Regions from separate parts of the Pseudoalteromonas sp. 120-MNA-CIBAN-0494 genome, predicted to be linked through region 2. Evidence: predicted binding sites of a transcription regulator. Region 2 holds the regulator's gene; the other holds the start of a gene.
The links. Region 2 encodes NrdR, which represses ribonucleotide reductase genes. Its sites were predicted from a motif close to AAACACNANATNTNGTGTTT; they were not measured.

Region 1 (11,572 bases), on a different contig from region 2:
CTCTTGGTTTAAGCTAACGTTAACACCTAATAATTGTAACGCGCCCAACATATGGCGTATATCGTCGCTATCAAGTAAGTTTTCAACAACAGTAGTGCCATTTGCTAATGCCGCTAATAACAATATACGGTTTGATAAGCTTTTTGAACCCGGCAGAGTGACGCTGCCATTAACACGCGAAATAGGTTCTAAGCGTAATTGTTCCATTAGCTATTTTCCTTTGCAAAAGCAGCCATAAAATCAACAAGCGCTTGCACGCCCTCAAGTGGCATTGCGTTGTAAATACTGGCGCGCATTCCACCTACAATTCTATGGCCTTCGAGTGCTAGCAAGCCCGCTTTGTTTGATTGAGCAACAAACTTACTGTTTAAGCTTTCATCATTTAACCAAAAAGGGACGTTCATACGCGAGCGACTATGCTTAGCTACTTTATTAGAATAAAAATCAGAATTATCGATAAAATTATAAAGTAGTTCAGCTTTTGCAATATTTTGTGCTTCCATGGCTTTTACACCACCATTTTGCTCAAGCCATTGGAATACTTCAGCCGCTAAATACCATGCAAATGTTGGTGGCGTATTAAACATACTGCCCTGCTTGGCCTCTAGTGCATAATCTAAAATACCTGGTTTAGGAAGCCCTTCACGTGCTAGTAATGTTTTACGTACGATAACGATTGCAATGCCCGAAGGACCTATATTTTTTTGTGCGCCAGCGTAAATTAAATCAAATTGATTAACGTCAATTTCACGCGATAAAATAGTTGACGACATATCTGCAATAATTGGCGCTGTTGGATGACTCGGTACATCAAAAATCTCTAAGCCATCAACGGTTTCGTTAGGGCAATAGTGAATGTACGACGCATCTGCTGGCAACTGCCAGTCTGCCACTGCTTTAATCGAAAATTGACCATCGGTATCGTTACGAACATCGATAGCAGTAGTTTGGGTAAACTTATTTGCTTCATCCGTTGCACTTTTTGACCATACGCCGTTTTCGCAGTAAACCGCTGATTTATTTTCCTGATGTAAATTTAATGGCACAGCACTAAATTGACCGCGACCGCCACCATGCATAAACAGCACTTCAAATTCATCGCTAATATTCATTAAACGACGCAGGCTCGCTTCACATTTTTTAGTGAGCGCTAAAAACTCTTTACTACGGTGACTCATTTCCATCACCGATACACCCAAACCTTGCCAATCTATAAATTCTTGTTGTGCTTTTTTCATTACTGCTGGCGGTAACATGGCCGGCCCCGCACAAAAATTATACTTACTCATTACCTTTTCCTCATTCCAGTAATTAAAAAATTAAACACCCAATTACCATTCAATCAAGTTATACACATTAAATTAAAGCTGTGATCATTAAGTGGGCTGTAGCCTCACTCATAGTATTAAAGCCTTCATTACCTATAAGGCTGCATTAATGCAGCAAACAGAGCAATATAAAACAATTACTGAGAACAACTATATATATAAATTAACGTCTTTCAATTGAGTCTTTTTGCTATTGTAAAAATTATTTTATTGCGCAGTATTATTAATATTAATTTTATTCAACACCATTAAAAAAAGCGGCCAAGGCCGCTTTTTTAATCTCAATTATTCTGAAGGAGGATTATCATCCGCTACTTCATCAATAACCGTATCAACTGTTTCGACGTCTTCGATATCAATTAAGTCACTTTCGGTGACTTCAATCTCTTCTATACGTTGTAAACCAACTACTTGCTCTTCGTCAATAGTTCTGATCAAAATAACACCTTGCGTGTTACGTCCAACCGTAGAAACTTCATTAACGCGAGTTCGTACTAAGGTACCACGATTTGAAATAATCATTATTTCATCGTTATCGTCAACTTGTACAGCACCTACAACCGCACCATTACGCTCACTTACTTTAATAGACACTACACCTTGAGTCGCACGACTCTTCGCTGGGTAGTCTTCAAGTAAAGTACGTTTACCGTAGCCGTTTTCAGTCACGGTTAAAATAGCACCATCTGTTTTAGGCACAATTAACGATACTACGCGTTGTCCTTCAGGCATTTTAATACCACGAACACCTGTAGCTGTACGGCCCATAGGACGAACACCTTTGAAGCGAATCTCAGGGTTACCTTCTTCGTCTAGTACTGGGTTACCGTTTTCATCAACAACCGTTGTTTCTTCTGCTTCTTTAAAGCGTACTACTTTACCTGCATCGGTAAACAACATAATTTCGTTGCTGCCATCGGTAACATCAACACCAATTAGGCTATCGCCTTCATTTAGGTTAACCGCAATAATACCGCTTGCACGTTGACGACTGTATGCCGTTAGTGGTGTTTTCTTCACTGTACCAAATGCGGTTGCCATAAAGATGTATTTATCTTCTGCATACTCGCGTACTGGTAATATAGCGGTAATACGTTCATCTGCCTCAAGTGGTAATAAGTTAACAATTGGTTTGCCGCGCGCTGCACGACTTGCAAGTGGTAACTGATACACTTTAAGCCAATATAAACGACCAGCCGTTGAGAAACACAATATAGTATCGTGCGTATTAGCAACTAATAAACGTTCAATGAAATCTTCATCTTTCATCTTCGTTGCCGATTTACCTTTACCACCACGACGCTGCGCTTCGTAATCAGACAGAGCCTGATACTTAACATAACCTTCGTGAGAAAGCGTTACTACTACGTTTTCTTCGGTAATTAAATCTTCAAGGCTGATATCGTGTGCTGCGGCATTTATTTCAGTACGACGCTCATCACCATATTGCGCTTTAATTTCAACTAACTCATCGCGAATAACTTCCATTAAACGCTCTGGTGTTGCCAAAATATGTAAAAGCTCAGCAATTAAATCTAATAACGATTGGTATTCAGTTAGAATCTTTTCGTGTTCTAAACCCGTTAGCTTATGTAAGCGTAAATCTAGGATTGCTTGAGCTTGTTGCTCAGAAATAAAGTATTGACCATCGCGAATACCTAACTCAGCAGCTAACCAATCTGGGCGGGCAACGTTGTCTTCGCCTGCTTTATCAAGCATGGCTTTTACGTTACCTAATTCCCACGAACGCGCTGTTAAAGCAACTTTTGCTTCAGCAGGTGTTGGTGAATTACGAATAAGCTCAATAATTGGGTCGATGTTTGCCAGTGCAATTGCTAAACCTTCTAGCATATGTGCACGGTCACGCGCTTTGCGTAAATCAAAAACAGTACGACGAGTTACTACTTCACGGCGATGAATAATAAACTCTTCAAGCATTTCTTTTAAATTAAAGCACTTAGGCTGGTTGTTAATTAACGCAACCATATTCATACCAAACACAGTTTGTAACTGCGTTTGCGCATATAAATTATTTAAAATAACTTCGCCTACGTCACCACGTTTAATCTCAATAACGATACGCATACCGTCTTTATCTGATTCATCACGTAGCGCACTAATACCTTCAATTTTTTTATCTTTAACCAGCTCGGCAATTTTTTCAATTAGGCGCGCTTTGTTAACTTGATAAGGTATTTCGTGAACAATGATAGTTTCACGATGCGTTTTTTCATCTACTTCTATTTCAGCGCGGGCACGCATGTACACTTTACCACGGCCAGTTAAATAGGCTTGCTCTATGCCTTTTTTACCGTTGATAATTGCAGCAGTTGGAAAATCTGGGCCCGGGATATAATCCATTAACTCTAAAATAGATAATTCAGGGTTTTGAATGAGTGCTAAACAGCCATTTACCACTTCAGTTAAGTTATGAGGTGGAATGTTTGTTGCCATACCTACCGCAATACCCGATGAACCGTTTACTAATAAGTTAGGAACTCTGGTTGGTAAAACGTCAGGGATTTGCTCAGTGCCGTCGTAGTTAGGAACGAAATCAACCGTTTCTTTTTCAAGATCGGCTAATAATTCATGCGACATTTTTGCCATACGTACTTCTGTATAACGCATTGCCGCTGCTGAATCACCATCAACCGAACCGAAGTTACCTTGACCATCTACTAGCATATAACGCAGTGAGAATGGCTGTGCCATACGTACTATAGTGTCGTAAACAGCACTATCGCCGTGTGGGTGGTATTTACCGATTACGTCACCGACAACACGTGCCGATTTTTTGTAAGGCTTGTTCCAATCATTACTAAGCTCGTTCATTGCAAACAAAACGCGGCGGTGAACAGGTTTTAAGCCATCACGCACGTCTGGTAATGCACGTCCTACAATTACGCTCATTGCGTAATCTAAGTAGGAGTTTTTTAACTCGTCTTCAATATTGACTGGCAGAATGCCATGGGCGAGATCAGTCATTGATATCACATTCCTTCAGTATCAGCTCTTAAACACCCACTATTAGGTATCAAGAGAATTTGTTATTATTGCTAAAGAAACATGCTACCACAATTTATTTAGATTTACAGGCGCAAAACTTTGCGATTTACCAATTTAGCCCTATATAATGCCCCCAGATTGACGAGGAAGTATTTTATGACCGAACATCAAAATGTAGATCACGCAGAAATTGCAAAATTTGAGGCCATCGCAGAGCGGTGGTGGGATTTAGACGGGGAATTTAAACCGCTTCACGAAATAAACCCCTTACGTTTAGACTTTATAGCCAATAAAACTGGCGGTCTATTTGACAAAGAAACACTAGACGTAGGTTGTGGCGGCGGTATTTTAAGCCAAAGCATGGCGCGCATGGGGGCAAAGGTAACCGGCATAGATATGGGCCAAGAGCCTTTAACTGTTGCCAAATTACACAGCCTAGAGACAGGCGTACATGTAGAGTATATTAAAGTACCTGCTGAACAATATGCATCCGAGCACCCTGCTCGCTTTGATGTAGTAACCTGTATGGAAATGCTGGAGCATGTACCCGATCCGGCTTCTATTATTCATGCTGTTGCAGAGCTTGCAAAACCCGGTGCTGATGTGTTTTTTTCAACACTTAATAAAACCCCTAAAGCCTATTTGTACGCCATTATTGGTGCAGAAAAGTTATTGAAAATGGTGCCTGAAGGCACTCACGATCACAAAAAGTTTATTAAACCAGCACAGTTAATTGCCTGGGCTGAACAAGCGGGTTTAAAAGTGCGCGCCAGTGCTGGGTTATCTTATAATCCATTATCTAAGCAGTACTCGCTTAATACCGACGTAAGCGTAAATTATATTCTGCATTTTGAGAAGTTAGCGTAATGGTCAGCTCTCAATCAACGTCACCTACTATAGAGTACGATGCTTTTTTATTTGACTTAGATGGCACTTTACTCGATACCGCTGATGACTTAGGTACAGCTTTAAATACCGTACTGCGTTCGCAGCAATTAGATACAGTAAGTCGTGAGGTATATCGCGCTGCTGCATCTAATGGCGCAGCAGCCTTGTTAGAGGTCGGTTTTAAAGATAAATGGGGTGAGCAACCGCAAGCACAACTCGTTAAGCAATTAATTGATGCCTACGCGGCTAACATAGCCAAACACACCAGGTGCTTTGCTGGTATTGAGCCACTACTTATCGAACTGGAGCGAAAAAACATCAAATGGGGGATCATGACTAACAAACCCGGATTTTTAACCGCCCCTTTAGTAGCCGCGATCCCTGCTTTAAAAAATGCCTGCGTGGTTATCAGTGGCGATACTTTAGCTGAAGCTAAACCTTCGCCTTTACCTTTACTACATTGTGCCAAGCTAATGGGCGTTGCGCCTAATCGTTGCTTGTACATTGGCGATGCTTTGCGTGACATTCAAGCAGGTAAAGCGGCAGGTATGCACACCGCAACCGCACTTTGGGGTTACGTGCCTAACTTAACCGAAGTTTTGAGCTGGCAGGCCGATTTTAATTGGCAAAGCCCTATTGAAGGTTTTAACCATATATAGTGCTATGTTAATTATTAAACACTATATATTGTGATTGTGTTAGTTTTCACACAAAGCCTGCTGATAAAAAAAGCAGTCAAAATATATTTTTAAAAAGCGTAAATTTAGTAGATCCTTAGTTGATTTTTGTAAATTTCAACTTAACCGAATGTTCGAAGGTTAATGCTTACTAACACAAATGTGTTATCCCGACGTTATCCACAATTAGGGGCAATTCTGTCCCTTGCAAAACAACGCGGACCACACTATCTTGTGATCTCTAATTTGAACAACACCAGATATTGTGGCTAAATGTTATTCAATAAAATCGCCTGAATTGGTGTAAACAATAATAAATGAATAGATACTCTGTTATTTTGGAGTATTAATCATTGGTCAAAATACTTAATTTCCAAGGAATACAGGCAAAACTATGAACCAACAGTTATCTGTAAGCAAACGTGACGGCCGTAAAGAGCCACTTGATCTTGACAAGATCCATCGCGTTATTGAATGGGCCGCCGAAGGGTTAAATAACGTTTCGGTTTCGCAAGTTGAATTAAAATCACACATTCAATTTTACGACGGTATTCGTACTAAAGATATTCACGAAACCATCATTAAAGCTGCAGCCGATCAGATTTCAAAAGAATCTCCTGATTATCAGTATTTGTCAGCACGTTTAGCTGTATTCCATTTACGTAAAAAAGCGTATGGCCAATTTGAGCCACCACGTTTATTTGATCATGTAACAAAAATGGTTGGCGACAAACGCTACGACGCTCACCTACTGGTAGATTACACCGAGCAAGAGCTTGACGAATTAGACGAATACCTAGATCACAGCCGTGACCTTAACTTTAGTTATGCTGCGGTTAAACAGCTTGAAGGTAAATACTTAGTTCAAAACCGTGTAACCGGTGAGATTTATGAAAGCGCGCAGTTTTTATATATTTTAGTCGCAGCTAGCTTGTTTGCTGACTACCCTCGCGATACACGGATTGCGTATATAAAACGTTTTTACGATGCGATTTCATTGTTTAAAATTTCACTGCCTACGCCAATTATGGCAGGTGTTCGTACGCCAACACGCCAGTTTAGCTCGTGTGTATTAATTGAATGTGGTGACAGCCTTGATTCAATTAACGCCACCTCGTCTGCAATTGTTAAATACGTATCGCAACGTGCCGGCATTGGCATTAACGCAGGTCGCATTCGTGCACTGGGTAGCCACATTCGCAATGGCGAAGCGTACCATACGGGTTGTATTCCTTTTTATAAGCACTTTCAAACAGCGGTTAAAAGCTGTTCGCAAGGCGGTGTACGTGGCGGCGCAGCAACCTTGTTCTACCCGCTTTGGCATTTAGAAGTAGAAAACCTGTTAGTACTTAAAAATAACCGCGGGGTTGATGACAACCGCGTGCGTCATTTAGATTACGGCGTACAGTTTAATAAACTAATGTACTCGCGTTTAATTAAAGACGACTACATTACCTTGTTTAGCCCCTCTGATGTGCCAGGCCTTTACGATGCATTTTTTGAAGACCAAGACGAGTTTGACGCGCTTTACGTAAAATACGAGCAAGACGAATCAATTCGTAAAAAACGCATTAAAGCTATTGAACTGTTCTCAATGTTTGCGCAAGAACGTGCAAGTACCGGTCGTATTTACTTACAAAACGTTGACCACTGTAATACGCACAGCCCGTTCATTGCTAAAGTGGCACCTATTCGCCAATCTAATTTATGTTTAGAAATTGCATTACCAACTAAGCCGTTGGATAACGTAAACGACGAAGAAGGCGAAATTGCGCTATGTACACTCTCTGCATTTAACTTAGGGGCTATTGAGTCACTAGATGAACTTGAAGAATTGGCTGAGCTTGCTGTACGCGCTTTAGATAACTTACTTGATTTTCAAGACTACCCAGTACCGGCTGCAAAAAATGCCACTATGGGTCGTCGTACTCTAGGAATAGGCGTAATTAACTACGCATACTACCTAGCTAAAAACGGTAAGCGTTATTCAGATGGCAGCGCAAATGCACTAACGCACAAAACATTTGAAGCGATTCAATACTACTTAATGAAAGCATCAAACGAGCTTGCTAAAGAGCGTGGTGCATGTCCTAAGTTTAACGAAACAACCTACTCTCAAGGTATAATGCCAACAGATACGTACAAGCGAGATCTTGACAAAATTTGTGATGAGCCACTACACCTTGATTGGGATGCATTACGTGCCAGCATTAAAGAGCACGGTATGCGTAACTCAACAGTAAGTGCGCTAATGCCATCAGAAACATCGTCGCAAATTTCTAACGCAACAAACGGTATTGAGCCACCACGTGGTCATATTAGCGTTAAAGCAAGTAAAGACGGTATTTTAAAGCAAGTTGTACCTGAATATGAACGTTTAAAAGATAACTACGAGTTACTGTGGGATATTCCTTCAAACGATGGTTACTTACAACTTGTGGGTATAATGCAAAAATTTATTGACCAGTCTATTTCGGCCAATACAAATTATGATCCTGGTAAGTTTGAAGGCGGTCGCGTACCGATGAAAGTCTTATTAAAAGATTTGCTTAGCGCCTACAAACTGGGTGTTAAAACCTTGTACTATCACAATACCCGCGATGGTGCATCTGATGCACAAGAAGATACACCGGATCTTGAAGATGATGATTGCGCAGGCGGCGCGTGTAAAATTTAATTTTTGAGTTTTTATTTTAAGCGGGCACTAAGCCCGCTTTATTCTGATAGTTTTTTGAGTGATAAACATGTCTTATACTACCTTTAGTCGTAAACATAATAACCAAATGGAAGAGCCAATGTTTTTTGGCCAAACCGTTAACGTATCTCGTTATGATCAACAAAAATACCCTATTTTTGAAAAACTAATTGAAAAGCAGCTTTCGTTTTTTTGGCGCCCAGAAGAAGTAGACGTAAGCAAAGACCGCTTAGACTTTCAAGCATTACCTGATCATGAAAAGCATATATTTTTAAGTAACTTAAAATATCAAACATTGCTTGATAGCGTACAAGGGCGTTCACCAAACGTGGCCCTACTACCTATTGTATCGCTACCAGAGTTAGAAACATGGATAGAAACGTGGGCGTTTAGTGAAACGATTCATAGCCGCTCGTACACGCATATTATTCGTAATGTTACCCAAGCACCTGAACTTATTTTTGATGACATAGTTAGCAATGACAAAATTAGTGAACGTGCCGATGCGGTAACAAAATACTACGATGATTTAATTAACTCAGTGTCGCTTTACAATTTATACGGTGAAGGCAAACATGAGATTAACGGTAAATCTGTTGTTGTTAATTTATTTGAGCTGAAAAAGAAACTTTACCTGGCAATGATGTCGGTAAATATTTTAGAAGCGATTCGTTTTTATGTCAGCTTTGCCTGCTCGTTTGCGTTTGCTGAGCGTGAATTGATGGAAGGTAACGCTAAAATAATCAAGCTTATTGCCCGCGATGAAGCGCTACATTTATCTGGCACTCAGCATATTTTAAATATTATGCAAGACGGTAAAGACGATCCAGAAATGGCGATTGTTGCCGCGCAGTGCCGCGACGAAGCAATTAAAATGTTTGTGGACGCTGCAGAGCAAGAAAAAGAATGGGCCGAGTACTTATTCAAAGATGGCTCAATGATTGGCTTAAATAAACACATTTTATGTCAGTACGTTGAATACATTACCAACGCTCGAATGACAGCCATTGGTTTTCCTGCACAGTTTAAAAACAACAGTAATCCTATCCCATGGATAAACTCTTGGTTGGTGTCAGATAACGTGCAAGTAGCACCACAAGAAGCTGAAATTAGCTCCTACCTTGTTGGTCAAATAGACTCGCAAGTTGATGCCTCTGAATTTGGTGACTTTGATTTATAATGACTGATCGACCTACTGCAAGCATTACGCTTGCAGATAACAGCCAGTGCATAGAATTTAGCACTGGCTGCCCTTCTGTTTTACACTGCCTAGAATCTCAACAGATAGAAGTGGCCTTTCAATGCCGCGAAGGCTATTGCGGTGCCTGTAGAGCGACTTTAGTGTCAGGTAAAGTTGATTATAATGAAGAGCCTCTAGCGTTTGTACGCGACGGCGAAATACTGTTGTGCTGCTGCAAACCTAATGGCGACATACATATTAAACTTTAACTTCATTTAAACCAAACAGTCTAAAAATCACTCTCTAATCAGTTTTAAGTACTTTTAAACCACTTAGTTTAAAAGTACTTTTTAGCCCTTTATAAAAAGCATATTCATAAACCAAATTAATTAACCTTTATAAATTGTTAACAATCAAAGCCTTGCAGATTTCCCTGCTAATTAATTACTAAAATCGATAAGGTTATACTATAACATCATTGAACCGTCGCTTTTGTAGTGTTATATTATATCACAACATAACAACCACGAACTTAAAGACTCATGACTAAGCTAACATTAATTTCTTCTGCAATTTTTTCTGTTTTATGCTCTCACTCTGCACTTGCTGCTACTGTTAATGGCAAAGTAACAGATGAAAAAAATCAACCTATTGAAAACGCCACTATTCATGTACACGGTAAATCTCAAAGCGTTAAAACTAACAAGCTTGGCGAGTTTGCCATTGAGCTTGATGCGAGCGGCCAGCTGCATATTAGCAAAGATAACTATAGCGATTCACGCATTACGGTAACCGAGTCATCAAACAATATTGCAATTGCTTTAAAGCCAACCTCTATTGAAACTGTAGTTGTGTTTGCATCAGCCTTGCACAAAAGTAGCTTAGAAATGATTTCTCCGGTAAATGTACTCTCTGGTGATGAGCTAAGAAACAAGTCAAAGCCAACGCTTGGCGAAACCCTAAAAGGCTTACCGGGAGTTAACGCGAGTTATTTTGGCCCTGTTTCATCAAGCCCAATTATTCGTGGCTTAGATGGCCCTCGGGTTAAAATTATGCAAAATGGCTTAGACAGCAGTGATGCATCGCGTATTGGCCCTGATCATGCTACTTCTAGCGACAGCTTAGCTGCTGAACAAATAGAAGTACTACGTGGCCCAAGTACCCTACTGTATGGCTCTGGTGCTATTGGTGGTGTGGTAAACGTAGTTGATAACCGCATTCCTACGAGTAATATAGATGAATTAACCGGTGCAGTAGAATACAGTCACGATTCGGTATCCAACGCGAATACCTACGCTGCAAAGTTAGAGACGGGTTATAATAATTTTAACTTTCATTTTGATGGCACTAAACGCAGCGGCGATGACTATCAAACACCACGATTTAACCAGCTTCACGAAGATGGTGATGTTGAAAGTAAAGATTCTGTAGAAAACACCTTTATCGACAGTGAAACCGTTAACTTTGGTACTAGCTACGTAGGTGAGCATTTAACGGTTGGGTTTTCTTACGGTAAAATAAAAACGGATTATGGTATTCCAGGTCATGAGCATGATCACGGACATGAACACGATCATGCAGCCGACGGCGATGCCCATAGTGATGAAGCACATGAAGAAACACCTGTTTTTGCCCAGTTAGAGCAAGATCGCTGGCAAGGTCTATTAAGCTATGCGCTACATAATAATTGGATTGAAACCATTAATTTGCGCTTAGGCTATACAGATTACTTACACAGTGAAATTGAAAATGGTGAAATAGGCACTACATTTAAAAACAAAACCACTGAAGCACGCTT
Region 2 (11,572 bases):
CCACCTAATAGTGGTAGCGGATAGAACGACCAACCAATTGAGGCTGAAATATGAGTGCTTTTACCGTTTGGCAATTGAAATGCATGTTCGGAAATTCCTTGGCAAAGATCCGACACATAGCTGTCAATTAAGTTACATTTAAAGTCACGTAATAAAAGTAAAAACTCATCGCCGCTCCAACGTGCCACATAATCTGAGCCCTGAGTACGCGAATTAAGTAATACCGCCATTTGCTGCAAACAACTATCTCCGGCAATTGGCCCATACGCATCGTTAATACGGCTAAAGTTGTCTAAGTTTATAATTAATAATACTAGCGACTTGCCCTGCGCTTGCAGTGATTGTGAGTTACGCTGAAAATGTTCAATATCTTTAGGTAGTTGGTCGAACAAAAAGCGGCGACTACGTAACCCTGTAAGCTCATCTGAATGGCTCACTAGCTTAAGCTGTGAGTTAACTTTATTAAGCTTATCGTTTGCTTGGCGAAGCTCTAAGGTACGATCAGTGATCAACCCTTCTAACACTTCTTGTTTACGGCGCTCTTGCGCTCTAAATACCCAAAACACTAAATAAAACAATAAAACAAAACCACTGGTGATCAGTAATCTAAAGTAAATTGTTTCGTCAAAACGCTCAGGTACTACAAAAGCGTAATCAACAGATTGGGCTATGTTCCAATCCTCGCCTTGGCGTTTTGTTTCTAACTGAAACAAAAAAGAACCGGCTGGAAGGTTGGTATAAATAGCTTCGCGGCGAGTATTCGCGTATCGCCAGTCAGTATCTAAACCATTTAATTTATACCTAAACTCAATACTATTTGGCGCGTAATAATCTATGGCTGTGTATTTTAAAGTAACATCGCGCTCGTCTATTTTTAATCGCGGTTTATTACCTAATGCAGCAGTGGTTAAACTACGTAATGGTGTAGTTAATGTTTCTATTTTAGGTTTTAAACCACGTAAACCAAACAACTCAACGCTTTTAGGTATTTCAACTACACCTTGTAAACTGGGATACCAAATAGAATTGTTCATATCAACAACCGCGTCATGCCCTAAGCCATTACAACATTGGCTGGCTTTACCATCGAGTTGGCGGTCGAACGAGGAAATAACTTCTTCAACTTTTAAGCTTTGGATCTGCGTTTTAAATTGATCTACCGGCATCCGATAAACACCTTTCATGGTGCTTACCCATATTCTTTTTAATTTTTCATCGTACTTTAAGCTAAAAATAGAACCATAAGGTAAGCCATTTGCCGCATCTAACTGCTGCCATTGTCCTTGTCCACTACGATAGAACAAGCCATCGTTTAACGAACCAACTAATATCCCAACTCCATCTATATGCAAAATACTGGTTACATAAGCACTTTCTAAGGTAGTTTGGTCACCTATTTTTTCTATTCCTCGGTCTGTAAAGTAATACGCACCTTTACTAGTACCAATAATGCCAAAATTTGGGGCATCTAATACAAAAGTAATAAACTTACTGCCTAAAAATGCATTATAAGCAAAGGGTCTTAAACCACTATAATTGAGTCTATACAATCCTCGGCCGGTACCAATCCAAAATCCGCCTCGGGTAGCTGAGCTAATCGCAAATACCGGGTTGTCGTTTAATACGCGCCCAGGAAAGCTGTAAAGAGTGTCGTCTTCATAAAAGAATAACCCACGCCCAGTAGCAATATAAAGCCGATCGCCATCAAACTGTAAATCATGCACCGAGGCATGCCCATACTTGCTACTGTTTATTATATTAATAAAGTTTTTATTGGTATCAAAGTAACCAACACCGCTTTTGTTAGCAATCCACAGTTTGTCATCGGGTGATTTACTAATCGCCATTACCGTTTCAGTCATTTTAGAAATTGCCGAGTGACGTTCAATACGGCCTTCGTGAGCAAGCCATAAACCTTCACTAAAACTGGCTAGCCAAACATTATTTTGATCATCGCGAAACATGTCAGCAAACCAAATACTTTGATCTAACTGACTTGGCTCAACCCATTGCCAATCACCTGACTTGCCACGAAATAATAAACGCCCATAAGTAGATACCCATAAGCCACCATTGGTGTCGCTCATAAATTTATAAACTGCAGAGTTATTCACATTAGGCAGTGGGAAAGAACGTAGTTCGTCATCTAAATCTAAAAAATAAGCACCCAACTCAGAGGCTAAATATAAATTACCATTTAAAAAAGAGAGATCGTGCACTATGGTTTGCGCTAAGCTGTCGGGTAATGACACTTTGGCAGTAAGCTCTAAGCGTAATTTAGAAAAGTCGGCAGCGCTTTTTGTCAGGCGCAGTAAATGTCTGTCGTTTACTAACCAAATACCTTCAGGTGCGAGCGCCATTTTGCTCACAGAGCCAACTATTTGAGTAATAACAGTGGGATTAACTATGGGTGATGGCTCATTAGTTTGATCGCGTAAATCAACCAAACTACGATCAACATAATACAGGCCATTAGCGGCTATCCAAATACCGCCTTTAGAGTCCTCTAAAATATCTCTAACCGGGCCTTTAATATTAAACTCTTGTGCACTAAGTGTTGCAGGGTCAATAACCACTAACCCATTTTTGGTGCCGATCCACAAAAAGCCTTGGCCATCTATTAGTAATTTATTAATACCATTACTTGGTAAAAAAAGACTATTTTGCGTGTTGTAGTTGGTAAAAGTATTGCCGTCAAAACGACTTAAACCAAATTGAGTTCCCAGCCACATATAACCTTGCTGGTCTTGCACAACACTTTTGAGTGATTGCGAGGGGAGTCCATCTTTAATATTCCATTGTTTAACTACGTAATCAGTAATTGAGGCCCAACTTGGCATAGCACAGGTTAGTAGTACAAAAACTAGTAAAAATCGCATCATATTGCTGCCACCTAGCTAAACAATCAAATAATAAACTAAAAGGGTAGTAAACCTACTTTTATCAGCGCTTGCAAACAAATAAGTGAAAATATACCTGCAAGTACGTCATCAATCATAATGCCAAATCCACCATGGGCACGCTTGTCGAGCACACGGATAGGGCCTGGTTTGACTATATCAAAAAAACGAAACAGTAAAAAACCAACCAATAATGTTTGCCAGCTCAGTCCCGTACCAATCATAGTGATGTAGTAACCTGCCACTTCATCCCATACAATCGCAGGGTGATCGTGTACCCCTAAATCATCTGCGGTCTTGCCACAAGCCCAAATACCAAAAACACTGATCACTACAGCAAATACTATTTGTAACCACAACGGGTAGTGCATGGTTATAAAAATAAAAGGTAAAGCGGCCAAAGTACCAAATGTGCCTGGGGCTATAGGTGCAAGCCCAGTACCAAAACCTAAACCAAAAAACTGATGTGGACGCTTTAGGTTAAATAAACGCTTGTTGTTCAACTTAAATCCTTAGAAAAGTGCTCAAAACCTTGGTGCTTAAAAGTAAACTTTTCGCCTTTATGTAACAGGTCAATTTGCCCTTCGCCACTTTTTATTTGGCCAATACAAATTGCCTCTACGCCATATTGACGCAGTTTTACATCAAGCATACTTTTATTGCTATCAGGCACGGTATAAAGCAGTTCATAGTCGTCGCCGTAATTTAGTATAAACGGTAATTGTTGTTCAAAATCAAGGCTAGCTTTCATTGCATCCGAGGTGGGTATGCTTTCAATATTAACCGTTGCGCTAACCTGCGACATATTTAGTATATGGCCTAAATCGGCTAGTAAACCATCTGAAATATCAATAGCAGAAGACGCAAGCCCACGTAATACCTGCCCTGCAGCCACTCTAGGTGTAGGGAAGTTAAGGCGCTTTTTAATATGTTTTAGGTGTTCAGGTTCAATTGTTAAGCCTTGCTTGCGAGACTCTATTGCAAGCCCTGCATCACCTAACGGCCCAGTAACAAAAATCCAGTCACCTACTTTTGCGCCATTTCGGCATAACGCAGTGCCTTCGGGCACTGTACCTTTTGCACAAATAGTAATACTCAAAGGTCCTTGAGTCGTATCGCCACCTATTATTTGCACATTAAAATATTCGGCAATTTCATGCATGCCGTCAGTCAATTCTTCAATCCATTGCTCATCAATACTCGGAAGTGTTAAAGCGATAGAAACCCATGTTGGCTCTGCCCCCATTGCCGCTAAATCACTTAAATTTACAGCCAATGCTCTGTGCCCGAGTGCGCGAGGTTCAATGTCGTCAAAAAAATGCACACCAGCAACGAGTGTATCGGTTGTAATAGCAAGCTGACAATTTTGCGGCACAGTAACTAATGCACAGTCATCTCCAATCCCTAAGTTAACATCACGGCGAGTAATACCACGACCTTTAAAATAACGATTAATTAATTCAAATTCCTTCATACACAAAAAAGCCGACCTATGCCGGCTCTCCTTTTTAACGGTAATTTATACCAGCCAGTTTTGATAAAATAATTATCAAAATTTGACTAAATATTACTTACGTAAATGCTTAACTGCTTTATCAAGTACACCGTTTACAAATTTATGGCTATCTTCAGCGCCAAACATTTTAGCTAATTCAATGCTTTCGTTGATAGCCACTTTGTATGGAACATCTTCACGAAATTTTAGCTCATAGCTGCTTAAACGTAATATTGCGCGTTCAACCATATCTAACTCATCGAATGGACGGGTTAAATGCGGTGATACAGCCTCGTCTAGTTGCTTATAATTTACCGCAACGCCACTGGCTAAATCTTTAAAATATTCAACATCAATTTTAGTCACGTCGTTTTCGATCAACATTTGTTGTTCGATATCGGCAATTGCATTGCCACTTAATTGCCAAGAATAAATGGCCTGAAGTGCTAATATACGTGCTTTACGTCTTGCTGCTGGTTTCACAAAAATTCCTTAAACTTAAATTTTATCTAACACATTAACCATTTCAAGCGCGCCTAAAGCAGCTTCGCCGCCTTTATTGCCCATTTTGGTGCCAGCACGCTCAATTGCTTGTTCAATGCTTTCTGTGGTTAATACGCCAAATGCAACCGGTATATCATACTCAAGTGATACTTGCGCAAGACCTTTGTTTGATTCGCCAGCAACTAGGTCAAAGTGTGGAGTACCACCTCTGATCACTACGCCTAAAGCGATGATTGCATCATACTGTTTTTTTGCCGCAATACGTTTCGCTGCTAAAGGTAATTCAACCGCGCCAGGTACATAAACCACGGTAATATCGTCATCCGATACACCACCTGTGCGTTTTAATTCATCAATAGCGCCTGCTAATAAGCTACTACCAATAAAGTCATTAAAGCGAGAAATGACAATGGCAAATTTTTTGCCCGGAGCGTACTTACTACCTTCAATAATTTTCATTTGATAACCTTAAAAATAAGTTTGAGCGATTTCGATTGCGCAAAAATTGCAGCGCATCATACCATAAAAATAAAATAATAGCCTAGCGCCTAATTACTGCGGCTCTATGTAGTCAACAACTTCTAAATGAAACCCTGAAAGTGCATGGTACTTTTTAGGGCGACTCATTAAACGCATTTGTTTAATGCCTAAATCGGCTAAAATTTGTGAACCCACGCCTACAGTACGAGACGTACCTGTAAATTTATTCGGTGTTACATCTTCACCCGAGTCTTCGGCTGCAAACGCTTTTACTGTTGCCTCAAGTTCTGCGGTGCTTTCTTGTTTGCCTAAAATAACTAACACACCATTGTGCTTCGCTATATAAGCCATTGCGTCAGACACGCCCCAGCTACGCTCAGAGTTTCTATCTGAGAGTAAAATATCGTTAAAGGTGCTTTGTAAATGCACTCGCACTACGGTTGGCGCTTGTTGTTTTATTTCGCCTTTTACTAATGCGTAATGTAGCTGTCCGTCAATGGTGTCTTTGTAGGTTACTAAATCAAACTCACCGTGCTCGGTAGGTAACTTACACTTTGCCACTTGCTCTATCGTGGTTTCGTTTAAGTTACGGTATTCAATTAAATCAGCTATGGTGCCAATTTTAATATCGTGCTGTTTAGAAAATACTTCTAAGTCAGGACGGCGCGCCATAGTGCCATCTGCATTGAGTATTTCAACAATAACCGATGAAGGCTCAAGCCCTGCTAAACGGGCTAAGTCGCAGCCTGCTTCAGTGTGCCCTGCACGCGTTAAAACACCGCCAGGTTGTGCCATTATAGGAAAAATATGCCCAGGCTGTACTATATCGCTAGGCACTGCGCCTTTAGCTATAGCGGCCTGTACTGTACGTGCTCTATCTGCTGCCGAAATACCTGTAGTAACGCCTTTTGAAGCTTCTATCGACATTGTAAAATTAGTTGAAAACGCAGCACCGTTATTTTTTACCATAAGCGGTAAATCAAGTTGCTCGCATCGCTGTTGCGTCATAGTTAAACAAATTAAACCACGGCCATGCGTGGCCATAAAGTTAATAGCTTCTGCACTAATATGCTCGGCGGCAATAATTAAATCGCCTTCATTTTCCCTGTCTTCATCGTCCATTAAAATAACCATTTTACCGGCTTTAATGTCTGCGATAATTTCTTCTGCGCTATGTAAGTTCATAATTCACTCTTATTAGTTGTTAGTTGCGTTACTTAATAAAGCCCGCTTTAGCGAGTAAGCTCATTGAAATATCAGCGCCCGTAGGCTGCTCTGCGCCTTTTATAAGCCGCTCTAAATAACGCGCAATTTGGTCGACTTCCAAATTAACTTGGGTGCCCACTTTAAAATTAGCTATCGTAGTTTGCTCGCTAGTATGGGGCACAATCGTTAATTTAAATTTATTACCTTCTACTGCGTTCACTGTTAGGCTAATACCATCAATACATACAGAACCTTTATACGGTATGTATTTCATTAGGTTTTCATCTGTGGTTAGCCAATATTCTGTAGCACGTGCATTTGGCGTAATGGCGGTAATTGTAGCAATGCCATCAACATGGCCAGACACTAAATGCCCACCTAAACGCGAAACCGGTTGCATGGCTTTTTCAAGATTAACTGTTTGCCCTAATGTGTAATGAGCAAAACCAGTTAAATCTATCGTTTCATTCGATAAGTCGGCACTAAAACCATCGGCATGTTTATCAACAACAGTTAAACACACACCATTAGTGGCAATACTATCTCCTAACTTAACATCACTCATATCAAGGTCAGGGCTTTGTACACGAATAGCTAAATCGCCTTGTTTTTTTTGTAATAAAGCAATTTTGCCTGTGGCTTCTATTATCCCAGTAAACATAGCATTACTCTTTTGTTTCAAGTGGTTTTAATGAGCTTTTTACTGCGCTAATACGTAAATCATCACCTATACGCGTACACTCATTAAAAGTTAAATCAATCGTATTTTGCATACTGATCAACTCAGGAAAATTAACTAAACTCTTGCCATCACACCCAATTAATTTAGGCGCTAGATAAAAAATAAATTCATCTATTAAATCCAGTTCAACCATTTTACCCGCAAGGGTTGCTCCAGCCTCTAGCCACACAGTATTAAATTGCAGCTTTGCGAGCTTTTTTAAAACCGCGGTTAAATCAACTTTTGAATTAATAGCAGTTACTACTATATGCTTTACAAAATGCGGCCAATGTTGCGATTTATCAACCTTGGTAGTAAAAATTATTATTTCACTTTCAATAGCAAATAAAGCAAGATTTGGGGTTAAACGATTTTGCGAGTCAATAATAACACGCACCGGTTGGCGAAGCGGTAACTGTGTAGGTAATGCCTGCGGTAATTCATTTTTACGCACATTTAATTTAGCGTCATCTACTAATACTGTGTCGGCACCGGTTAAAATAGCGCAACTTTGTGCACGATATAACTGTACGTCTTGGCGTGCTGCTGCGCCTGTTATCCACTTACTTTGGCCATTATTAAGCGCTGTTTTACCATCAATACTGGCGGCCATTTTACACGTAACATAGGGCAGGCCATGCTCCATGCGTTTAAAAAAGCCTAAATTAAGCGCCCTAGCCTGTGCTTCAAGTAACCCATACGCAACCTCAATACCAGCGTCGCTAAGTATTTTCAGCCCCTTACCAGCCACTTGTGGATTGCTATCGACCATAGCGGCAATTACTTTTACCACACCGGCGGCTTTTAAACCTTCTGCGCACGGTGGTGTACGGCCATAATGGCTACATGGCTCAAGCGTAACATAAGCAGTTGCGCCTTTTGCTTTACTGCCAGCCATAGCAAGTGCATTTACTTCTGCATGCCCTTGTCCGGCAAGCTGATGAAATCCCTCGCCTACTATTTCATTGTTTTTAACTAATACACAACCTACGTTTGGATTAGGCGTGGTAGTAAACCGGCCTTTTTTAGCCAGTTCTATAGCACGTGCCATATACATTTCGTCATCTTGGTTAAAAACGCAGTCGCTTTGCATACTTACTCCCCTAAACGGGCAATTTCTTCGCCAAATTCGCGAATATCTTCAAACGAGCGATACACCGAGGCAAAGCGCACATAAGCTACTTTATCGAGCTTTTTAAGCGCTTCCATAATGCACTCTCCCACTAAATGGCTCGAAACCTCTCGCTCACCGGTTGCGCGTAATTGCGACTTTATTATATTAACTACTTCTTCTACTTGTTCGGTACTTACGGGGCGTTTTTCCAGTGCGCGGTTTAAACCATTTAACAATTTATCTTCGTTAAAGGGTTCGCGGCTGCCATCTTGTTTTATTACCCGTGGCATAACCAGTTCTGCGCCCTCAAACGTAGTAAAACGCTCATGGCAGTCATTGCATTCACGACGACGACGCACTTGGTGACCACCGCCAACCAGGCGAGAGTCAATAACTTTGGTATCTTTTGCGGTACAAAATGGGCAATGCATAGCTAGGTACTTCCGTTTTAAAAAACAAAAAAGGCCGCTTTAAAGCGGCCTTTATCTTAGCAAAAAACTAAGCGATTGTGATCTAAATTACTGTTTTACTTTTATTAAGCGTAAACAGGTAGTTTTGCACAAATTGCTTTTACTTTTTCTCTTACTTGCGCCTGTACTGATTCATCATTGATGTTATCTAGTACGTCACAGATCCAGCCAGCAAGCTCTTTAGATTCTGCTTCTTTAAAACCACGACGAGTGATTGCAGGTGAACCAATACGTAGGCCAGATGTTATAAACGGTGAACGTGGATCGTTAGGCACTGAGTTTTTGTTAACTGTAATATGAGCGTTACCCAAAGCAGCATCAGCATCTTTACCGGTAATATCTTTATTGATTAAATCAAGTAAGAATAAGTGGTTTTCAGTTTTGTCAGATACAATTTTGTAGCCACGTTCCTGCATAACAGCAACCATAGCTTGTGCATTTTTAACAACTTGTGTTTGGTATACTTTAAATTCTGGTTGTAGGGCTTCTTTAAATGCCACAGCTTTAGCAGCAATAACATGACATAAAGGACCGCCTTGGCCACCAGGGAAAACAGCACTGTTAAGCTTTTTGTAAATAGCTTCGTCGCCACATGCCGAAATAATTAAACCACCACGAGGGCCTGCTAAGGTTTTATGTGTAGTTGTAGTAACAACATGTGCGTGAGGAACTGGGCTTGGGTAAATACCCGCCGCAATTAAACCAGCAACGTGCGCCATATCTACAAAAAAGTAAGCGCCAATTTTATCAGCAATTTCACGTAATTTAGCCCAATCAACAATACCTGAGTATGCTGAGAAGCCACCAATAATCATTTTTGGTTTGTGCTCAAGTGCTAGCGCTTCAACCTGTGCGTAATCAATTTCGCCTGTAGTTTCATCTAGGCCATACTGAATTGCATTATAAAGCTTACCTGAAAAGTTTACGTGTGAACCATGCGTTAAATGGCCGCCATGAGCTAAGCTCATACCTAGTACGGTATCACCGGCGTTTAACAATGCTAAAAAAACGGCCGCATTTGCTTGCGAACCAGCATGTGGTTGTACGTTTGCATAGTCAGAACCAAATAGTTCGTTAGCACGGTCAATCGCTAATTGCTCAACAACGTCTACATGCTCACAACCGCCATAGTAACGTTTGCCCGGATAACCTTCTGCGTATTTATTAGTTAACTGTGAACCCTGTGCTTCTAGTACGCGTGGGCTACAGTAGTTTTCAGAAGCGATTAATTCAATGTGATCTTCTTGGCGCGCAGTTTCTTTTGCAATTGCGTCAAATAACTCTGGGTCAAAATCTGAAATATTCATGCTACGTTCTAACATTGGGGTCTCCTGGGGCAAGGTGTATGGTATTTTTTAGAGGCTTTATTGTACGCTTAAAACGACTATTTGCCTACGCTCTTAAGTTGAGGATATTTAAACAGGGATTGAATTTATTTCACAGGCTTTTTAAGATGATATTTTTTAATCATTACATAATAAATTAAAATATATATTAATTATTATATTTACATAGCTAATGAAAGTATTAACACCCACACTAAAATATACCTATAAAAAAAGCGACCAAGGCCGCTTTAATTAGATCTTACTTTTAACTTAATTTTTTAATTATTTCAGTACGTAAGGCATCATAATCAGCATTTATATCATTAGCTAAACATGGCTTGGCTAATGCATCTGCAAGTGGTTTTGGCATAGCTAGTTCAATGTTTAAAATACCTTCAACACTGTCTTTAAATTTAGCTGGATGAGCCGTTGCTAAAAAGATTCCGGCAGCGCCAGGAGCGCGATTTTCAACAAGTCCTTGGTATGCAATAGCGGTATGCGGCTCAGCAACATAACCTGTTTGTTGAATATTTTTCATCACTGTTTGCGTATCTTGCTCGTTTACGCTAGTTGAATAAAAATTATCGTAGCTAAACCAATTGTTGTCGAGCATAGATTGCACTCGTGGCCAGTTATTTGGCTTGCTTACATCCATTGCATTTGAAAGTGATTCAAGTGTCGCGTTTGGCGTCCAGTTTTTATCCAGCATAAAGCGCGGTACTGTATCGTTTTGATTAGTAGTTGCACTAAGCTTGCCAACAGGCAAACCAATAACAGCACCTATCATTGCCGCGCACACATTACCAAAGTTACCACTTGGAACCGAAATATGCGCAGTAGCCCGTTTTGCTTTTGGTAATTGTGCAATTGCCTCAAAGTAATAACAAACTTGTGCCACTAAGCGACTAATATTAATAGAGTTAGCAGAGTTAAGCCCCAGTGTAGATTTAACTTCTTCATCTAAAAAGGCATTTTTAACTAACTCTTGGCAATCATCAAAGCTGCCTTCAACCGCATAACAATGAATGTTGCCACCCAATGTAGTAAAGAGCTTTTGCTGCGCCAGTGAAATTTTGCCTTTAGGGTATAAAATTACCACGTCGATATTAGGCTTATTATAAAACGCATGTGCAACCGCCGCGCCAGTATCGCCCGACGTTGCAGTTAAAATAGTCACTTTATCGCCTTGATTAAACTGCGCTAAACACTCTGCCATAAAGCGCGCACCAAAATCTTTAAACGCTAAGGTAGGCCCATGAAACAATTCTAAGCAATAAGTGTTCTCTGCCACTTCCACCAGCTTAACCGGAAAGTTAAATGCATTTTTAACCATATGTGCAACGGTATCTGCTGG

Region 1: nrdA (class 1a ribonucleoside-diphosphate reductase subunit alpha) is a predicted target of NrdR. The motif match lies at 6,151-6,170, and genes of this name have one in related genera.

What each region holds. Positions count from the first base shown of each region.
Region 1 covers NZ_JBEOOE010000010.1:66,628-78,199, reverse strand. The annotation lists gene aroA (3-phosphoshikimate 1-carboxyvinyltransferase) at 1-207, opposite strand, end outside; gene serC (3-phosphoserine/phosphohydroxythreonine transaminase) at 207-1,289, opposite strand; gene gyrA (DNA topoisomerase (ATP-hydrolyzing) subunit A) at 1,614-4,313, opposite strand; gene ubiG (bifunctional 2-polyprenyl-6-hydroxyphenol methylase/3-demethylubiquinol 3-O-methyltransferase UbiG) at 4,491-5,201, shown strand; gene AAEY55_RS08725 (HAD-IA family hydrolase) at 5,201-5,881, shown strand; gene nrdA (class 1a ribonucleoside-diphosphate reductase subunit alpha) at 6,294-8,576, shown strand; gene nrdB (class Ia ribonucleoside-diphosphate reductase subunit beta) at 8,644-9,774, shown strand; gene yfaE (class I ribonucleotide reductase maintenance protein YfaE) at 9,774-10,043, shown strand; gene AAEY55_RS08705 (TonB-dependent receptor domain-containing protein) at 10,317-11,572, shown strand, end outside.
Region 2 covers NZ_JBEOOE010000020.1:40,119-51,690, reverse strand. The annotation lists gene AAEY55_RS12460 (diguanylate cyclase domain-containing protein) at 1-2,882, opposite strand, end outside; gene AAEY55_RS12455 (phosphatidylglycerophosphatase A) at 2,918-3,403, opposite strand; gene thiL (thiamine-phosphate kinase) at 3,400-4,374, opposite strand; gene nusB (transcription antitermination factor NusB) at 4,468-4,878, opposite strand; gene ribE (6,7-dimethyl-8-ribityllumazine synthase) at 4,894-5,358, opposite strand; gene ribBA (bifunctional 3,4-dihydroxy-2-butanone-4-phosphate synthase/GTP cyclohydrolase II) at 5,452-6,564, opposite strand; gene AAEY55_RS12430 (riboflavin synthase) at 6,593-7,246, opposite strand; gene ribD (bifunctional diaminohydroxyphosphoribosylaminopyrimidine deaminase/5-amino-6-(5-phosphoribosylamino)uracil reductase RibD) at 7,251-8,399, opposite strand; gene nrdR (transcriptional regulator NrdR) at 8,402-8,851, opposite strand; gene glyA (serine hydroxymethyltransferase) at 8,956-10,212, opposite strand; gene thrC (threonine synthase) at 10,484-11,572, opposite strand, start outside.